Regions from separate parts of the Ralstonia flaminis genome, predicted to be linked through region 3. Evidence: predicted binding sites of a transcription regulator. Region 3 holds the regulator's gene; each other region holds the start of a gene.

Region 1 (5,510 bases), on a different contig from region 3:
CCACGCATACAGCACGGTGATCAGCACATAGACGATGGGTGCGCCTTGCCCTGCCACCCAGTAAGCGAACGGCCAACCGAAGAAGCGCATCGACAGATCGCGCGCGAAAAACGCCACCACATAGGTGACGACAAACCACACCCCCAACAGCGCGGCGATCCAGCGCATGTTGGCGATCCAGCGTTGGCGTGCGGGCGTTCCGGGCGTGATGCTCATGCGGTGGTTTCCCCATCCGGTGCGCAGCGATGCAGCGTGATGCGAAAGCGCGCGCCCGCCACGCGTGGCGATGTCTGGTGGACGTTGTCGAGCACCTCGATGTCGCCGCCGTGCTGCTGCACGATCTCACGCACGATGGCCAGGCCCAGTCCGCTGCCCTCGGCCTGCGTGCCGAGAATGCGATAGAAGCGCTGCATCACGTGTTCACGTTCTGCCACGGGGATGCCGGGGCCGGTGTCGTCCACGTCGATGAACACGAACGGCTCGAACGGTGCGGTGGTCACGCGCACCGTGACATGACCGCCATCGGGCGTGTAGCGGATGGCGTTGTCGAGCAGGTTGTTGAGCATCTCGGCCAGCATCGTGGCGTTGCCGGACGTCATGACCGGTGGGCCAGGCTCTTCGAAGCCGAGGTCGATCCGCTTGGCCCACGCTTTCTGCAGCCAGTCAGCCACCACCTGCCGCGACAGCGCGCAGATATCGAGCGGCACCATGCCGTCGGTTGCGCCCATGTTCTCCATGCGCGCCAGCGAGAGCAATTGCTTGACAAGGTGCGCCGTCCGGTCCGAGCTGTCGGCGATGTGGGCTAGCGTGCGGCGCAGCTCGTCGGGCGACTGTTCACGCTGCGCGAGTTCCGCCTGCATGCGCAGGCCGGCCAGCGGCGTCTTCATCTGGTGTGCGGCATCGGCAATGAAACGCTTCTGCGTCTGCACCGATTGCTCCAGCCGCCCGAGCAGGTCGTTGAACGATGCCACCAGTGGCGTCAGCTCCTGCGGGGCGGCGCCTTCGTCAATGGGGCTGGTATCCCCCGGGTTGCGTGCGCGGATGCGCTCCTGGATCGCATTGAGCGGTGCCAGCCCGCGTGTGAGCCCGAACCACACCAGAATGACCGCCAGCGGCAGGATCACGAACTGCGGCAGGATCACGCCCTTGATGATTTCGTTGGCCAGTTGCGCACGCTTGTCGAGCGTTTCGGCCACTTGCACCAACGCGGGTTTGCCGCCGGTCATGCCGGGGCGCTGCACAAACGTATACGCCACACGGATCTCTGCGCCATGGATGTGGTCGTCGCGCAGCTGCACGAGACCACCGGCGTTGGCGTCTTCCTCAGGAGGCAGCGGCAGATCGCGATCGCCCGAGACGAACTCGCCGCTCTCGCCGAGCACCTGGTAATAGATGTTGTCGGTCTCGTCGGCGCGCAGGATCTCGCGCGCGGAGATCGGCAACTGCAGCGTCACGCGTCCGTTCACCTCACGCAACTGCTGGCTGAGTACGATGGCGCTCGATTCCAGCGCGCGGTCGTACGGCGCATTCGCAATCGACTTGGCCACGAGGTACGTCACCGCAATGCTCATCGGCCAGAGCAGCAACAGTGGCGCGAGCATCCAGTCGAGAATCTCGCCAAACAGCGATCGCGCGACGGGCCCGGTGGCGTCGTCTTCGAGATGGGGGAGGGTATCGGCGAGGTCGCGGTCGTCGGCCTGGGGTGCAGCGCTGGTACGCGGTGCGCGCGGTATCCGGTGGCGACGCCACGGCCAGGCCAGCCGATCAGCCATGGGCAGCAGCAGGGTTGGCGGGGGTGGCGGCGCGCTCCAGGCAATAGCCCAGTCCGCGTACGGTGGCAATGCGGATGCCATCCACCTCGATCTTCTTGCGCAAGCGGTGGACGTACACCTCGATGGCGTTGTTGCTGACTTCTTCGCCCCAGCCGCACAGGTGGTCGACCAACTGCTCCTTCGACACCAGCCGGCCCGCGCGCGCCAGCAGGATTTCCAGCAGCCCGATCTCACGCGCTGACAGGTCGATCATCTGGTCATGGATATAGGCGATGCGGCCAACCTGGTCGAACGCCAGGGGGCCGTGCCGGACGAGCGTGGCGCCGCCGCCGGTGCCGCGTCGTACCAGCGCACGCACGCGTGCCTCCAGCTCGGACAGGGCGAAGGGCTTGGCCATATAGTCGTCTGCGCCCAGGTCCAGGCCCTTGACGCGGTCTTCCACGCTATCTGCGGCGGTTAGGATCAGCACCGGCAGCATGGCCCCGCGCGAGCGCAGGCGTCTGAGCACCTCCAGCCCCGACAGGCGCGGCAGCCCCACGTCGAGGATCAGGAGGTCATAGGTCTGGGCCGTCTGTGTGGCAAGCGCCGCATCGGCGGCGGCCCCGTCTTCTGCCCGGTCGACGGCATAGCCGGCCTGGCGCAGCGAACGGGTCAGCCCGTCGGCCAGGGTGGCGTCGTCTTCGGCTATCAGGATGCGCATGCGTGTCTCCCCGCGATGCTGGGCAAGGGTCTGGCTCGCCCATCCCGCCCGCTACATTGTTTACACGCGTGTTGTTGCGCAATCGCTGCGCTGGAGACTTGTCAAAACCACTGGTTTTTTATACAGTACTCCGAATTCGCGGTGCTGTAGTCTTGGCGGCGCTAAAGTATCAAGATTGGTTCCAGCGTCAGGCCGTGCAGCTGATTGCTGTTGCGAACAAACGCAGGAATCATCGGCCCTTGCGGCCCATTTATACACCAAATCGCACGAAGGACGACCATGGAAGACGGCAAGAAGGCAGCCACGATGAGCGCAGAAAAGCAGAAGGCGCTGGCTGCCGCACTCGCGCAGATCGAAAAGCAGTTCGGCAAGGGCTCCATCATGAAGATGGGCGATGCCGAGGTAGAGCCGGTCCAGGTCGTGTCCACGGGCTCGCTGGGGCTGGACGTGGCGCTGGGCGTTGGTGGTCTGCCGCGCGGCCGCGTGATTGAGATCTACGGTCCGGAATCGTCCGGTAAGACCACGCTGACACTGCAGGTGGTTGCCGAGATGCAGAAGCTGGGCGGCACCTGCGCCTTTATCGACGCGGAACATGCGCTTGACGTCACTTACGCTGACAAGATCGGCGTGAGCGTGCCGGACCTGCTGATCTCCCAGCCGGACACGGGTGAACAGGCCCTGGAAATTGCCGACGCGCTGGTGCGTTCGGGCTCGGTCGACCTGATCGTGATCGACTCGGTGGCTGCCCTGGTGCCCAAGGCTGAAATCGAAGGCGAAATGGGCGATGCGCTGCCCGGCCTGCAAGCCCGTCTGATGAGTCAGGCGCTGCGCAAGCTCACCGGCACGATCAAGAAGACCAACTGCATGGTGATCTTCATCAACCAGATCCGCATGAAGATTGGTGTGATGTTCGGCTCGCCTGAAACCACCACGGGCGGTAACGCGCTTAAGTTCTATGCTTCGGTGCGTTTGGATATCCGCCGCATTGGCTCGATCAAGAAGGGCGACGACGTGGTCGGCAACGAAACCAAGGTCAAGGTCGTCAAGAACAAGGTGGCGCCGCCGTTCCGTGAAGCCATCTTCGACATCCTCTACGGCCAGGGCGTGTCGCGCGAGGGCGAGATCATCGACCTGGGCGTTGAGGCCAAGATTGTTGAGAAGTCCGGCGCCTGGTACAGCTACGGCGGCGAGCGCATCGGCCAGGGCCGTGACAACTGCCGCGAATACCTGCGCGAGAACCCCGACCTGGCCCGCGACATCGAGAACAAGGTCCGCGAAGCGCTGGGCGTGACCCCGATGAGCGCCGTCGTGGCGGCCGCAGTCGAGGTTGAGGAAGAGTAATTGGGTTGGCCGCCGGCGCAGATCGGCGGCTTTATCGAGCTTCATACGCCTGCCGTCCCCCAACGGCGGGCGTTTTTCTTTGGGGCGTGAAACCACATGCCGTTGCCGCGTCAACCGCTATCACTCAAGGCGCGCGCGCTGGGCTATTTGTCCCGGCGCGAGCATAGCCGTGCCGAACTGCGCCGCAAGCTGGCGCCGCACGCCGAATCTGCAGAGGAGGTGGACGCGCTGCTGGATTGGTTGGAGGGTGAGAACTGGCTGTCCAATGCGCGCTTCGCGGAAAGCGTGGTGCACCGACGCGCTGGCCGCTATGGCACAGCCCGGTTGATGCAGGAACTGAAAACGCATCAGCTCGGCGAAGAAACGCTGGGCGAGGTGAAGGCCCAACTGCAAGGTACCGAGGTGGCACGAGCCAAGGCACTCTGGGACAAGCGCTTCGGCCGCCCACCGGCCAATCTGGCCGAACGCGCCAAGCAAGTCCGCTACATGATGGCGCGCGGATTCTCCCGTTCGGTAGTCTCGCGCATCATCTCGGGCGCAGACGAATTGCTGGGCGAAGGTGACGAATCCGACTGAACGTCGGCGATCTCCCAACAATTTGCGCGGACAATCCGTTTGCGTGCCGATCCAAGGGGTTGCACCCTGATCGGTCGTTGCAACCCTTCCGGCACCGCATTGCAGCATACGACGCAGTACAGTCGTAACGACGTGTTAAAATCCATGGCTTTGATACCGTCTGCTACTTCGGTGGCGAGGCGGTTGTGTTCGTGTGTGGTGGCTGATGCGCTGCTACATACGTCCCGTAGGCGATGCGCGAGATCCGCGTGCGCCGCCTTCATCGGTCCTATCGGTCTGTCTGGTCCATGCCTCTGTCTGCTCCCGTCCCGCGCGTCATGCGCCACCGCCGTGCCATCACGGTGGAAGCCTATTTGCGGGAAGACGGTCTGTGGGACATCGAAGCGCGCCTGACCGACACCAAGCCTCGCGATATCCCGTTGGCCAGCGGCGGCGTCCGCCCCGAAGGCCAGCCGCTGCATGACCTGTGGCTGCGCGTGACCATCGATACCCGCATGAACGTCGTCGACGCCGAAGCGTGCTCCGACTGGGTGCCGTATCCCACACACTGCGACACAATTGGCCCAGCCTATCGCAAGCTCATCGGCCTGAACCTGATGAAGGGTTTTCGAAAGGCCTCGCGTGAGAGACTAGGCGGCGTGGCGGGCTGTACGCACCTGACCGAGCTGTGCGGCGTGCTGCCGACCGCCGCCATCCAGGCGTTTGCGGGCGATGTCTTTCCGGTGCGCGACAACTCCAACGACCTCCGACCGATCGAGCCCGGCGAAAAACCGCCATATCAACTCCATGGCTGCCATGCCCTGCATCTTGAGGGCGAGGTGGTCCGCAAGCACTATCCGCGCTGGTATGCCTACCAGCCCGAAGCCAAGATCCAACCGCCACGCACCGAGCCGTCGCCAGAGCCCTCGTCCTGAAGGGCGCCGCACTGCTCGCGTTTTCAACACTCATCACACTCACTCTGCCTAGCAAAGGAAACACGCATGAATATCCATGAGTACCAAGGCAAGGAAATCCTGCGCAAATACAATGTGCCGGTTCCGCGCGGCATTCCGGCCTTCTCGGTCGAAGAAGCCACCAAGGCTGCTGAAACCCTGGGCGGCCCGGTGTGGGTCGTGAAGGCA
Region 2 (5,510 bases), on a different contig from region 3:
TCCGGAGTCTGACGCAGCCGGCCGATTCGCGCACTTAACAATATTGAATTGTCTTTTTCGTAACGTTTTAGACACAATGTTCGCAAGCGTGGCCGGCACGCGTGACAGGCGAGCGGCCCCATGTACATCGCAGCACGACCATGCCGTTGCGTTTCCGTACAAGTCCATGCATTGTGAGGCCCGCGCCGGACGGGGCGCATGACCACACAAGATCAAAACGGGGAGCAACGATGTCTGAAGGATTTCACGTGCACGGCGCACACGACCATGTGCTGGAGCACGCCGCAGAAACCGGCCACGCCGACAGCTTTGCCGGCCGCATCGCCGTCATGACGGCTATTTTGTCGACGGCCGGCGCCATCTTTGGCTATCAGGGCGGCGCCACGCAAAACGAAGCGTTGCTTGCCAAGAATGAAGCCGCCATCCACAAGACGGAGGCCGCCAACCGCTGGGCCTACTATCAGGCCAAGGGCCAGAAGCAGGCGATTGCCGAGCTGACCGCACAACTGCCCGGCACCGACCAGGCTGCCGCCAAGCGCGAAGCCCAGCGCTATGCCACCGAGAAGGAAGACATCCGCCGCCAGGCCGAAGACCAGGAGCGTCTGGCCAAGGAGGCGGACGAAGCCAGTGAACGCGCTGTGCACCATCATCATCGCTGGGCGCAGGCGGTGGTCGCCATGCAAGTGTCGATTGCACTGGCGGCGATCACGTTGCTGTCACGCCGGCGCTGGCTGCAGGTGATCTCGTACTGCGTGGGTGGGGTGGGTGGCGTGCTGGCTGTGCTGGCGATGCTGCATATCTAGGCTGGGGTCGACACAATCGTTCATCACGCGGCGGTTGCACTGTCATGTATGCGGCCGCCAGAATATCGCCCGTGCAGGAGGCAGTCCGCCTCCGCGAACCTGGATACGAACACCATGACATTCGGCATGTGGATGCGGCGCGCAGTGGCAATCCTGGGCTTGTCGGTCAGCGTACTGGCCGTGGCATCCGGCCCGGCAATCGAGCCCGGTGAATACGTCTATGTTGAAGGCGGTAGCGGCCACGGCACGATGTCGGTCAAGGGCAACAGCTTCAACATCGAAACCATTGGCGCCAACTGCCATACCTGCGCAGTTAGCGGTACGTTCAAGGGCCGCACCGGCGTCGCTGACGCTTGCCGTATCGCGGTGTCGGGCAGCAATGGCGCGCTCAAGCTCGATACGTCTGCCACGCAAGACGCGTGTCGCGATTTTTGCGGCATGCGCGCTGGGTTCGATGGCGAGTATCGGCGCCCACCTGCTGCGTGCACCGATCGCCAACGGTCGGTTCGCATCGGCCAAGCGCATAAGCAATACGCCGCCAAGGACTATGACGCTGCCCGCACAACGCTGCGCGCGTTGCTCTCCGAATGCGACACCTTCATGGATTGGATCGAGCGCGATAAGGCCCGTAGCGGCCTGGCCGTGACGGAATACCACCGTGGCGACAACGAACAGTGCCTGGCGGCGTTGTCCGATACCGTTGCCGTGCGCATGCAGGGCGACAGCTCAAGCTTCTTGCCGCCGTGCGATGCCGACAACTACGCGGCTACCGGCAAGGCCATCCTCTACAACCAGGGGCTGTGCAAGGCGCCGGCCAAGCACTGACAGTGCAGCCTTGAGGACGGCCGCCGGCGTCATTCGTCCATCAGCCGAACTCTGACCTTCTTGCCTTTCACCATGCCGCCGTTGAGCTTGCGCAGCGCGTCGCGTGCGATGCCCCGCTCAACCGCAACGTAGGTTGAGAATTCGGTCACGTTGATCTTGCCGATCTGGTCGCCGCGAAAGCCCGCGTCGCCGGTCAGCGCGCCAAGTACGTCGCCGGGGCGGATCTTGTCCTTGCGTCCGCCGAGAATCTGCAGCGTCTCCATTGGCGGCAGCAGTGGTGCGTCGCTGCCGGTGTCGAGTTCGGCGAGCTTATGCCATTCGACCTCGCGCCCGAGCACCTCCTCGATGTTGCCGACACGCCCCATCTCATCCATGCTCGCCAGGCTCAGCGCCCAGCCGTCCTGATCGGCGCGGCCTGTGCGGCCGATCCGGTGCACGTGCACTTCGGGATCGGGCGTGACGTCAACGTTGATCACCGCTTCGAGCTGCGCGATGTCGAGCCCGCGCGCGGCGACGTCGGTTGCGACGAGCACTGAGCAACTGCGGTTCGCGAACTGGATCAGCACCTGATCGCGCTCGCGCTGCTCCAGTTCGCCATGCAGCGCAAGTGCGTGGATGCCCTGCGCACGCAGCACGTCGAGCAGGTCGCGGCATTGCTGCTTCGTGTTGCAGAACGCGAGCGTGCTGACCGGCCGATAGTGCTTGAGCAACCGCCCGACCGCATGCAGCCGCTCGTTATCGGTCACCTCATAGAAGCGCTGGCGGATCTTGCTGTCGTCGTGGCGCTCTTCGAGTTTCACCTCTTTCGGATTGCGCAGGATCTGCCGACACAGTTTGGCAATCCCGTCCGGGTAAGTGGCCGAGAACAGCAGCGTCTGCCGGTCGGTCGGGCACTGGCGTACGACCGTTGCGATATCGTCGAAGAAGCCCATGTCGAGCATCCGGTCCGCTTCGTCGAGCACGAGCGTCTTCAGCGCGCCGAGCACGAGGTTGCCGCGTTCGAGATGGTCCATGATGCGCCCCGGCGTGCCGACGACGATATGCGCGCCGTGCTCGAGGCTCTCCGCTTGCGGGCGCATCGGCGTGCCGCCGCAGAGCGTCAGCACCTTCACGTTCTCTTCGGCGCGCGCGAGGCGGCGGATTTCCTGCGTGACCTGATCGGCGAGTTCGCGCGTCGGGCAGAGCACCATCGCTTGCACATCAAAGCGGCGTGCGTCGAGCCGCGCGAGCAGCGGGAGTGAGAACGCCGCGGTCTTGCCGCTACCGGTCTTCGCCTGCGCGATCAGGTCGTGGCCAGCAAGCGTGATTGGCAGGCTCGCTGCCTGGATCGGCGTCATGTCGTTGTAACCGAGCTGCGCGAGGTTCGCGAGCACGGCGGGGGAGAGCACAAGGGTGCTGAAGGGCGTGGCGGTCGGTTCGGTGGTCATATCGTTGCGTCGGGTCAATTGAGCGGCCGGCCTTCGATTTGCTCGTAGACGACCGTGCCGTCGTCGGCTTCGAAACGCTCGACGTAATTTCGTGCGCCACAGAGCGTGCAGCGGAACAGCGGTCCCTGGCCTTCGTCCTTGATGACGACGTCGGACAGTTCCCACTGCGTGCCGCAGCTCTGGTTTTTGCAAGTGAACACGGTTTTCTCCGGGTGAGTTCGGTTGCGCACCGTTGGTGGCGAGGAAGGGCGGGGCGGCGACAAGGACGTTTAGAAACAGGCTAGCGCAGAGCAGAAGTTGTGATACTGTATATCCATACAGTATTCGCAGCTTGCCTTGCGCCTCCCATGTTTGCGTCGTCCCCGTCTCTTTTTCCCGCCGAAGGTGTGGCGGAACGCCTCACCGCCACTGGGCCGGCGGTGTACGGGTCGCGCCAGTCTGCGCAAAGAGCCCGGATAGTACCAGCGCCCGAGACGCTACATCCGGCGCTGTGGCGTGCAGGCAGTCTGGCACGGGCCAACGGGCGCGTCCTGGCCACCGGTTATGACGCGCTGAACACCGAGTTGCCCAGTGGCGGCTGGCCGCTTGGCGGGCTGACTGAACTGCTGTGCCCCCAACCCGGCATTGGCGAATGTCGCCTGCTGCGCCCGGCTCTGTCCACGCTATGCACGGGAGCAGGGCCGAATGGTGGACGGATTGCTCTGGTTGGCCCCCCACATCTGCCCAACGCAGTACGGCTGGTCGGCTGGGACTTCTCTCCTGAACAGATCGTCTGGGTGCGCGCCGACAAGCCCGCAGACCTGCTGTGGGCGGCCGAGCAGGTCGTGCGCAGCCAGGCATTCGGTGGCGTGCTGATCTGGCTGAACCAGGCGCGCCCTGGAGCACTGCGCCGGCTGCAGGTGCTGGCACAGGCAGGCGAGAGCGCCATCTGGGTGTTCCGGCCGACCCAGGCGCTGCGGGAGTCATCGCCTGCGGTGCTGCGCCTTGGGTTGGTGCCGGCGGGTGGCGATGCGTTGTCCATCCTCTTTCACAAGCGGCGCGGGCCGCTGCGGGACACGCCGTTGCTGCTGCCGTTGGCGGATCCGCTGCAGGCGGGACGCGCTTCCGTTCGTTCGTTGCCAATACAACCTGCCGAGCCATTCACCATGGACCCGGCCACCGCGTCGCTGTTGGCTGCGCTGTCGTCTTCTTCTGCGTTCGATGCATTGTCGGATGCTTCTGATCATGCCGTTCTGGATCGCGGTGCATCTGCCCCGGCTGCCGCTGGACGCGCTTCGACCCCGGTGGTCTGATCCGGCCGCACTGCCCCTGCCGGTGTTAGTGCTGGAGCAGGAGCGCGTGGTGTCGGCCAACCGTCTGGCGGTGCGAGAAGGCGTGCACGTAGGCCTGCGCCGGGCGGGCGCGCAGGCGCTGGTGCCGCACGCCGTACAGCTTGAGCGCGACTTAGCGGCCGAGGCGCGGCTGATGCAATCGCTGGCGCTGGCGCTGCTGGCATTCACACCGCACGTGACACTGGATGTGGCTGACGAGGCGACCGTGCTGCTGGAGGTGGAGGCAAGCCTGCGCCTGTTCGGTGGGCATCGCGCGCTGTGTCGGGCTGTGAAGTATTGTGCGTACCGGCTGGGTGCCGTGCCGGTGCTCGGCGCCGGACCGACGGCACGCGGTGCCGCATGGCTGGCGAGCACGCGATCGTTGCGCGGGCATCGCACAGCAACTTCAGGCGGCCTGCACGGTGGCGTACGGCGGGCGGTGCGACTGGAGCGCATGTCGACCCTGCTGGATGCATTGTCGATCGATGCCGTGGTTCGCCTGACACGCCCGGACTGGCTTGAGGGCCTCGGTTGCCGCAGGCTGGCCGATTTGCGAGCGCTGCCACGTGCGGGCCTGCGCCGCCGCTGTGGGCCGCTGCTGGTCGATACGCTTGATGCGGCCTATGGCGATGGGCACGAGAGCTTCACATGGTTTGCTGCACCGCTGCGCTTTGATGTGCCGTTGGAGTTGCCCGGTCGCATCGACAGCGCCGAAGGTGTGCTGGCCGCATCTGAGCAACTGCTGCTGCAACTGGTCGGCTGGCTGTCGGCGCATCAACTGGGTGCCAAGACCTACCGGCTCACGCTGGAGCACGAGCGACGGCGCGGCCGGGGCAGTGACGATGCCGTGTCCTCCACGCCGGTGGAGATCGCACTGGCGCAGCCGGTCCGCACGCTGGCGCATCTGTCACGCGTGCTGCACGAGCGCGTGCACCGGCTCACGCTGATCGCTCCGGTGGTCGAGCTACGTTTGACGGTGACAGACGCAACACCGCTGGCTCCGCCCACCGAATCCTTGTTCCCCGAGCCCGGTGGCCGTGCAGAAGATGCAGCTCGCCTGATCGACACGCTCATCGCCCGGCTAGGTGCGGGCAACGTGCGCCACCCACAGCCGTGCGCTGATCACCGCCCCGAGCGCGCCAACC
Region 3 (5,510 bases):
GACTGGTTGCACGATGGTGGCTGTAGCTCAGTTGGTAGAGTCCCAGATTGTGATTCTGGTTGTCGTGGGTTCGAGTCCCATCAGTCACCCCAAAGATTTGTAGAAAAGCCCGCTTCTTGCGGGCTTTTTTGCGTTCAAGCGTCTGCCACTATGGTTCCCTGGTGGTATACGACCTTCCAGCCATCAATCGCGCGTCGCCAAAGTGTTGACCGGCGTGTCGTGCGATTCGATTGCGCCAACGTATACGTCAGCAGATAGTTGTCCGGCGCAATCTCCTGGCAGCGGAAGTCACGCGTTTGCCAGAATTCCTCCCCGATGTGCCCGTGCCGCGCATCCAGCACGCCGAGCACGTAACTGCGGCTGTAGCGCTGGCCTGATGCGCCAACTTCCCAGAAATCCTCAGTCGTCATGCGCTCGAAATCTTCGCGGCGGGTGCCGAACTCCGGGCGGTGGAAGATGGGTTCGCGCTTGCGCAATTCTTCCAGCACATCGAGCAGGGTGGGGGCGGTGTCCAGACACGGTTCCATGCGGCGAGCCTCCTGGGAAAGATCCAAGCATAACCGCATCGCCGCAACGTTCGTGCAGCCAGGGTTGCGGCGCTGCACAATGCGCGCGCCGGGCATCGCCCCTATGATGGCGCCTTCGCCTTTTTCGGAAACGTTTCAATGCAACGCACTGTCCATCTGGGCCTGTCTTCGCTGACGGTCGCTTTGTCGCTCGCGTTTGGTGCTGGCGCTTTTGCTGCCACGCTCCAGAAATCTCAGCTCGACGCGCTGGTTGTGGCCGAGCAATCCAAGGCCTCGGCTGACCTCAACAGTTTCCTTGCTGCCGCTGCCAAGGCCGATCCGCAGGTTGCGGGTAGCGTTGCTGCGTATCAAAAGAAGGCTACGCTAACCGGTGATGATCTCGTCAACATTGGCCGTCTGCTCGGCGTGTACAACCGCCTGCACAACCAGCAGGCCGTGATCGGCTCGATCGAGAAGATGGTCGCGCTGCCCACGGTGCGCGACGACAAGATTCCGCAGCACGAGAACCCCGCCATCGTGGCGTTCGGCAAGCTGGTCGAGGGCATGGCCCGCGACTTCGGCCTGAAATACCGCAACGTCGACAACCGCGTATTTGAAGTCACGCTGCCCGGCACCGGCTCGGACGAGTTCGGCATCCTGACGCATGCCGACGTCGTGCCCGCGAAGGCGGAAGAGTGGGTGCTGCCCGACGGCACCAAACTCGATCCGTTCAAGGTCACGCGCGTGGGCAGCCTGCTGTACGGCCGCGGCACCATTGACGACAAGGGCTCGATTGCCGCTGCGCTGTACGCCATGAAGACGGTCAAGGACAGCGGTGTGCCGCTTGCGCGCACCATCCGCCTGATGATCGAAACCACCGAGGAAACCGGCGGTGACGGCATGAAGTACTACCGTGAGCACACGCAGCTGCCTGCGTACAACATCGTGCTCGATAGCAAGTACCCGGCTGTCGTGGCCGAGAAGGGCACGGGTGCACTGAAGGTGTTCTTCCCCGCCCAGGCTGGGGATGCCGCGCATACGGCGATTGTTTCGATGACCGGAGCGGCATCGGCCAGCTCCATCCCCCAGACGGCCACGGCCACGCTCAAGGGTGGCGATCTGGGTGTGGCCGCCGCCGCGCTCGAAGCCAAGCGCGATGCCTTTGTGAGCAGCTTGGCGGCGCAAGGCAAGTTCTCGATCGACATCACGCGCAATGCGGACAGCATCGTCGTGAAGGTCACCGGTACCTCAGCACACGGCTCGCGTCCGGAAGAGGGCGTCAACCCGCTGCCGCGCCTGGCGCTGTTCCTGCGCGCAGCGGATCTGGGTCTGGCTGACAACGCCTACGCACACGCCGTGCGTTACCTGACCGACCTCTACGGCACCGACTACCTCGGCAGCACTATGGGCCTCGCCTACAAAGACGACTTCATGGGCCCGCTCACCATCTCGCCCACCGTGATCGGCGACAAGAACGGCCGCGTGGAGGTGACCGCCAACGTGCGCATGCCGCGCGGCAAGACGCCCGAGGCGCTGCGCGGCGAGATCGCCGGCAAGATCAATGCATGGGCCAACGCCAACCATGTCGCCCTGGAGATCAACCACGACCAGGGCAACTGGATGGCACGTGATCCGAAGGGGGCCTGGCTGTCGACGCTGCTCAACATCTACGGCGACACGACCGGCCTGGACGCCAAGCCGGTGCCGACCGCCGGCAGCACCACGGCCAAGCTGATGCCGAACGCCATCAACTTTGGCCCGGCCATGCCCGGCAAGAAGTACACCGCGCACAACGCCAACGAGTACAAGGAGGTGCCGGATCTCGACCTGGATATGCAGATGTTCACCGAGATGCTAGTGCGCATCGGCAACCTGCCGTCGATGCAATAAACGTCGCACGATCGCCATGAAGATCATCCGCGCCAAGTCGTTTACCGCCGAGCGTGCCTGGGGTGCGCTCGACATTGCCAATATGGGCGGCATCACCACGCGCCTGCATTGGACCGATCAGCCCTATCGCTGGCACGTGAACGATGGCGAGGAGGTCTTCGTGGTGCTCGACGGTACCGTCGACATGCACTATCGAGAGGGTGGTGCGGAGTTGGTTGCTGTATTGGAGCCGGGCGATATTTTTTTCGCCGGCATGGGGTGTGAGCATGTGGCCCACCCACGCGGTGCCGCGCGCATCCTTGTTGTCGAGAAGGCCGGTAGCGTCTAGCCGAGCCAGCAAGTTGCGACGCAAAAAAAAGCCCGCAATTAGCGGGCTTCGAATTCAGCGATCTCAATTGCCCCTGAGGGCATTAGCAATACTACTGTCACGTACGCCAAACAAAATCCGGGTAAACGTCCGTTTTGCCGGCGGAACATCCTCGGATGTGGCGCTGCAGCAACATGCGGACTGAAAAAACAGCCCGCACAAATGGCGGGCCGAAAATCAGTTGAAGAAAGCCCTGTCCTCAGGGCCCGGCCAGTGTATGAAATCAGTTGCGGCGGCAGCATTGGGGTATGCCCTGATCCGAGTCGCGCCGTGACGCATTGGTGTCAACAACGCTCGGCACCCGCTGGGAGGGCCGCCGCCGGAATTGCGTCCAGCATGCGGCAGATCGCGGCCATGCTGCCGACCATCGTGCGGCGCTGCTCCCCTTGATAGATGCGTACTCCCTGGGTTTGGCGGAAGGGCACCGGATGCACCGGGCGGCGGGAAGACATCGATCCGAGTCGCATGGCAGACCTCGTGAGTTCGGGTGAAAAAGCGGGCGGCAAGACGCCGCCCCGGCGAGCCAACGGCTCACCTCCGGGTAAGGCAAAACAACAAGGGGAAAACGGCGCGTGCGCGCCTGAGACTTACGGGGCGGCTGGCCGGATCAGGCCGACAGCCAAGCCCTCCAGGTGAAATTCGTCGCGATCCAGGTCGACGTGGATTGGCTCGAACTCAGGGTTCTCGGCGATCAGCTCCACATGACGGCCCTTGCGCTGGAAGCGCTTGACCGTAACGTCGTCCCCCAGGCGTGCCACGACAATCTTGCCGTTGGTGGCCTCGGTCGCGCGCTGCACGGCTAGCAGGTCGCCATCGAGAATGCCGGCATCGCGCATGCTCATGCCACGCACTTTCAGCAGGAAGTCCGGTTGGGCGGAGAACAGTGACGGATCGACCTGGTATTGCCGATCAATATGCTCAGCGGCCAGGATTGGACTACCAGCAGCCACACGGCCCACCAGCGGCAACGTCAATTGCATCAACCCCATCGATGGCAGCGAAAACTGGTGCTGACTCGCATCCGTGCCCGTCGCGCGCAGCCGGATGCCGCGGGAGGCGCCGGGCGTCAGCTCGATCACGCCCTTGCGCGCCAGCGCCCGAAGGTGCTCTTCAGCAGCGTTGGGCGACGAGAAGCCAAACTCCGCGGCAATCTCGGCGCGGGTGGGCGGAAAGCCTGTGCGCTGGATCGTCTGGCGGATCAGGTCGTAGATCTGCTGCTGGCGAGCGGTGAGGGTGGCCATTGGTGCACTGTATATCTGAACAGGTGCTGTGATTTTATACAGTGATGCGGGAAGCGCAAGTGATTTCGTTGTGACGTGTTGCGCGGTTGCGCCGCAGCCTCTGACCCAGGTCAAAACCTGTGCGGCTGGTTAGAAGCTTATGCGCAATCCATGCAGGCGCTGCGAAGGGGAATCGCATAAAATCAAGGCCTTGACCGTATTTTGCACTGCCACAAAGCCTCGTTGGGCTGGCCAAACGTCACCATGTCCGCATTCAACCAAGAGACCGTTCTGAGCGTCCATCACTGGAACGACTCCCTGTTCAGCTTCAAGACCACGCGCGATCAGGCGCTGCGCTTCCATAACGGCCACTTCGTCATGATTGGTCTGGAAGTCGAGGGCAAGCCGCTGATGCGTGCTTACAGCATTGCCAGCCCGAACTACGAAGAGCATCTGGAATTCTTCAGCATCAAGGTCCAGAACGGTCCGCTCACCTCGCGCCTGCAGCACCTGAAAGTCGGCGACAAGCTGCTGGTGAGCAAGAAGCCGGTCGGCACGCTCGTGTTGGATGATCTGCTGCCCGGCAAGAATCTGTACCTATTCGGTACCGGCACTGGCCTGGCGCCGTTCATGAGCATCATCCAAGACCCGGACACCTACGAGCGCTTCGAAAAAGTCGTGCTGCTGCACGGCGTGCGCCAGGTGAGCGAATTGGCCTATGCCGACTTCATCACCAGCGAGTTGCCGAACAACGAATTCTTCGGTGACCAAGTGCGTGAGAAGTTGATTTACTACCCGACCGTCACGCGCGAGCCGTTCCGCAACATGGGCCGCCTGACCGATCTCGTGGACAACGGCAAGCTGTCTGCCGACATCGGGCTGCCGCCGCTGGACCCGGCCGTCGATCGCGCCATGATTTGTGGCAGCCCGGCCATGCTGGATGACACCTGCAAGCTGCTTGATGCGCGTGGCTTCAAGATTTCGCCGCGCATGGGCGAGGCCGGTGACTATGTGATCGAGCGCGCTTTCGTCGAGAAGTAAGCACCGCTCTTCTGTTGCAGACGCCGGCCTGAGTGCCGGCGTTTTGCTTTGGCGCTTGCCCAAGGGCAATCCCGCGTCGGCAAAGGCGGGACGCGCGGATACAATGCGCGCCTTGCTCACCACGCATGTCCACAACGATGTCCTTGCCTACCATTGCCATCCTCGCTACCGGTGGCACGATCGCCGGGTCCGCCGATGATGCGGGCTCGGCTGCCCGCTACCGTGCCGGCGCCGTACCCATCGATCAATTGCTTGCGGCCAGCAAACTTGGGCTGGAGCGCATTGCCAATGTGCGTGCCGAGCAGGTCGCTCAGATTGACAGCAAGGACCTGACCTTTGATGTGTGGGAGAAACTGGTCGCGCGCATCCGCCACTGGATCGACGTCGAGCGCGTGGATGGTGTGGTCATCACGCACGGCACGGACACGCTCGAAGAGACGGCCATGCTGTTGCACCTGACGCAGCAGACAGACGCGCCCATCGTTG

What was found. The regulator LexA, encoded in region 3, represses DNA repair genes until DNA is damaged. The targets are predictions, from matches to a motif close to ACTGTATNNNNATACAGT.
Region 1: a site for LexA is predicted at 2,582-2,599, ahead of recA (recombinase RecA). Genes of this name have one in related genera too.
Region 2: a site for LexA is predicted at 3,360-3,377, ahead of imuA (translesion DNA synthesis-associated protein ImuA). Genes of this name have one in related genera too.

What each region holds. Positions count from the first base shown of each region.
Region 1 is NZ_CATZLL010000018.1:21,230-26,739, forward strand. It holds gene R2N11_RS22915 (DUF4212 domain-containing protein) at 1-216, opposite strand, end outside; gene R2N11_RS22920 (sensor histidine kinase) at 213-1,772, opposite strand; gene R2N11_RS22925 (response regulator) at 1,765-2,472, opposite strand; gene recA (recombinase RecA) at 2,752-3,813, shown strand; gene recX (recombination regulator RecX) at 3,910-4,389, shown strand; gene R2N11_RS22940 (DUF2889 domain-containing protein) at 4,677-5,303, shown strand; gene sucC (ADP-forming succinate--CoA ligase subunit beta) at 5,370-5,510, shown strand, end outside.
Region 2 is NZ_CATZLL010000013.1:82,923-88,432, forward strand. It holds gene R2N11_RS19165 (DUF4337 domain-containing protein) at 231-803, shown strand; gene R2N11_RS19170 (hypothetical protein) at 936-1,628, shown strand; gene dbpA (ATP-dependent RNA helicase DbpA) at 1,658-3,055, opposite strand; gene R2N11_RS19180 (hypothetical protein) at 3,070-3,255, opposite strand; gene imuA (translesion DNA synthesis-associated protein ImuA) at 3,403-4,347, shown strand; gene R2N11_RS19190 (Y-family DNA polymerase) at 4,280-5,510, shown strand, end outside.
Region 3 is NZ_CATZLL010000004.1:244,232-249,741, reverse strand. It holds tRNA gene R2N11_RS08060 (tRNA-His) at 17-92, shown strand; gene R2N11_RS08055 (nuclear transport factor 2 family protein) at 135-527, opposite strand; gene R2N11_RS08050 (dipeptidase) at 666-2,396, shown strand; gene R2N11_RS08045 (cupin) at 2,413-2,724, shown strand; gene R2N11_RS08040 (hypothetical protein) at 3,048-3,230, opposite strand; gene lexA (transcriptional repressor LexA) at 3,351-4,004, opposite strand; gene R2N11_RS08030 (ferredoxin--NADP reductase) at 4,248-5,024, shown strand; gene R2N11_RS08025 (asparaginase) at 5,150-5,510, shown strand, end outside.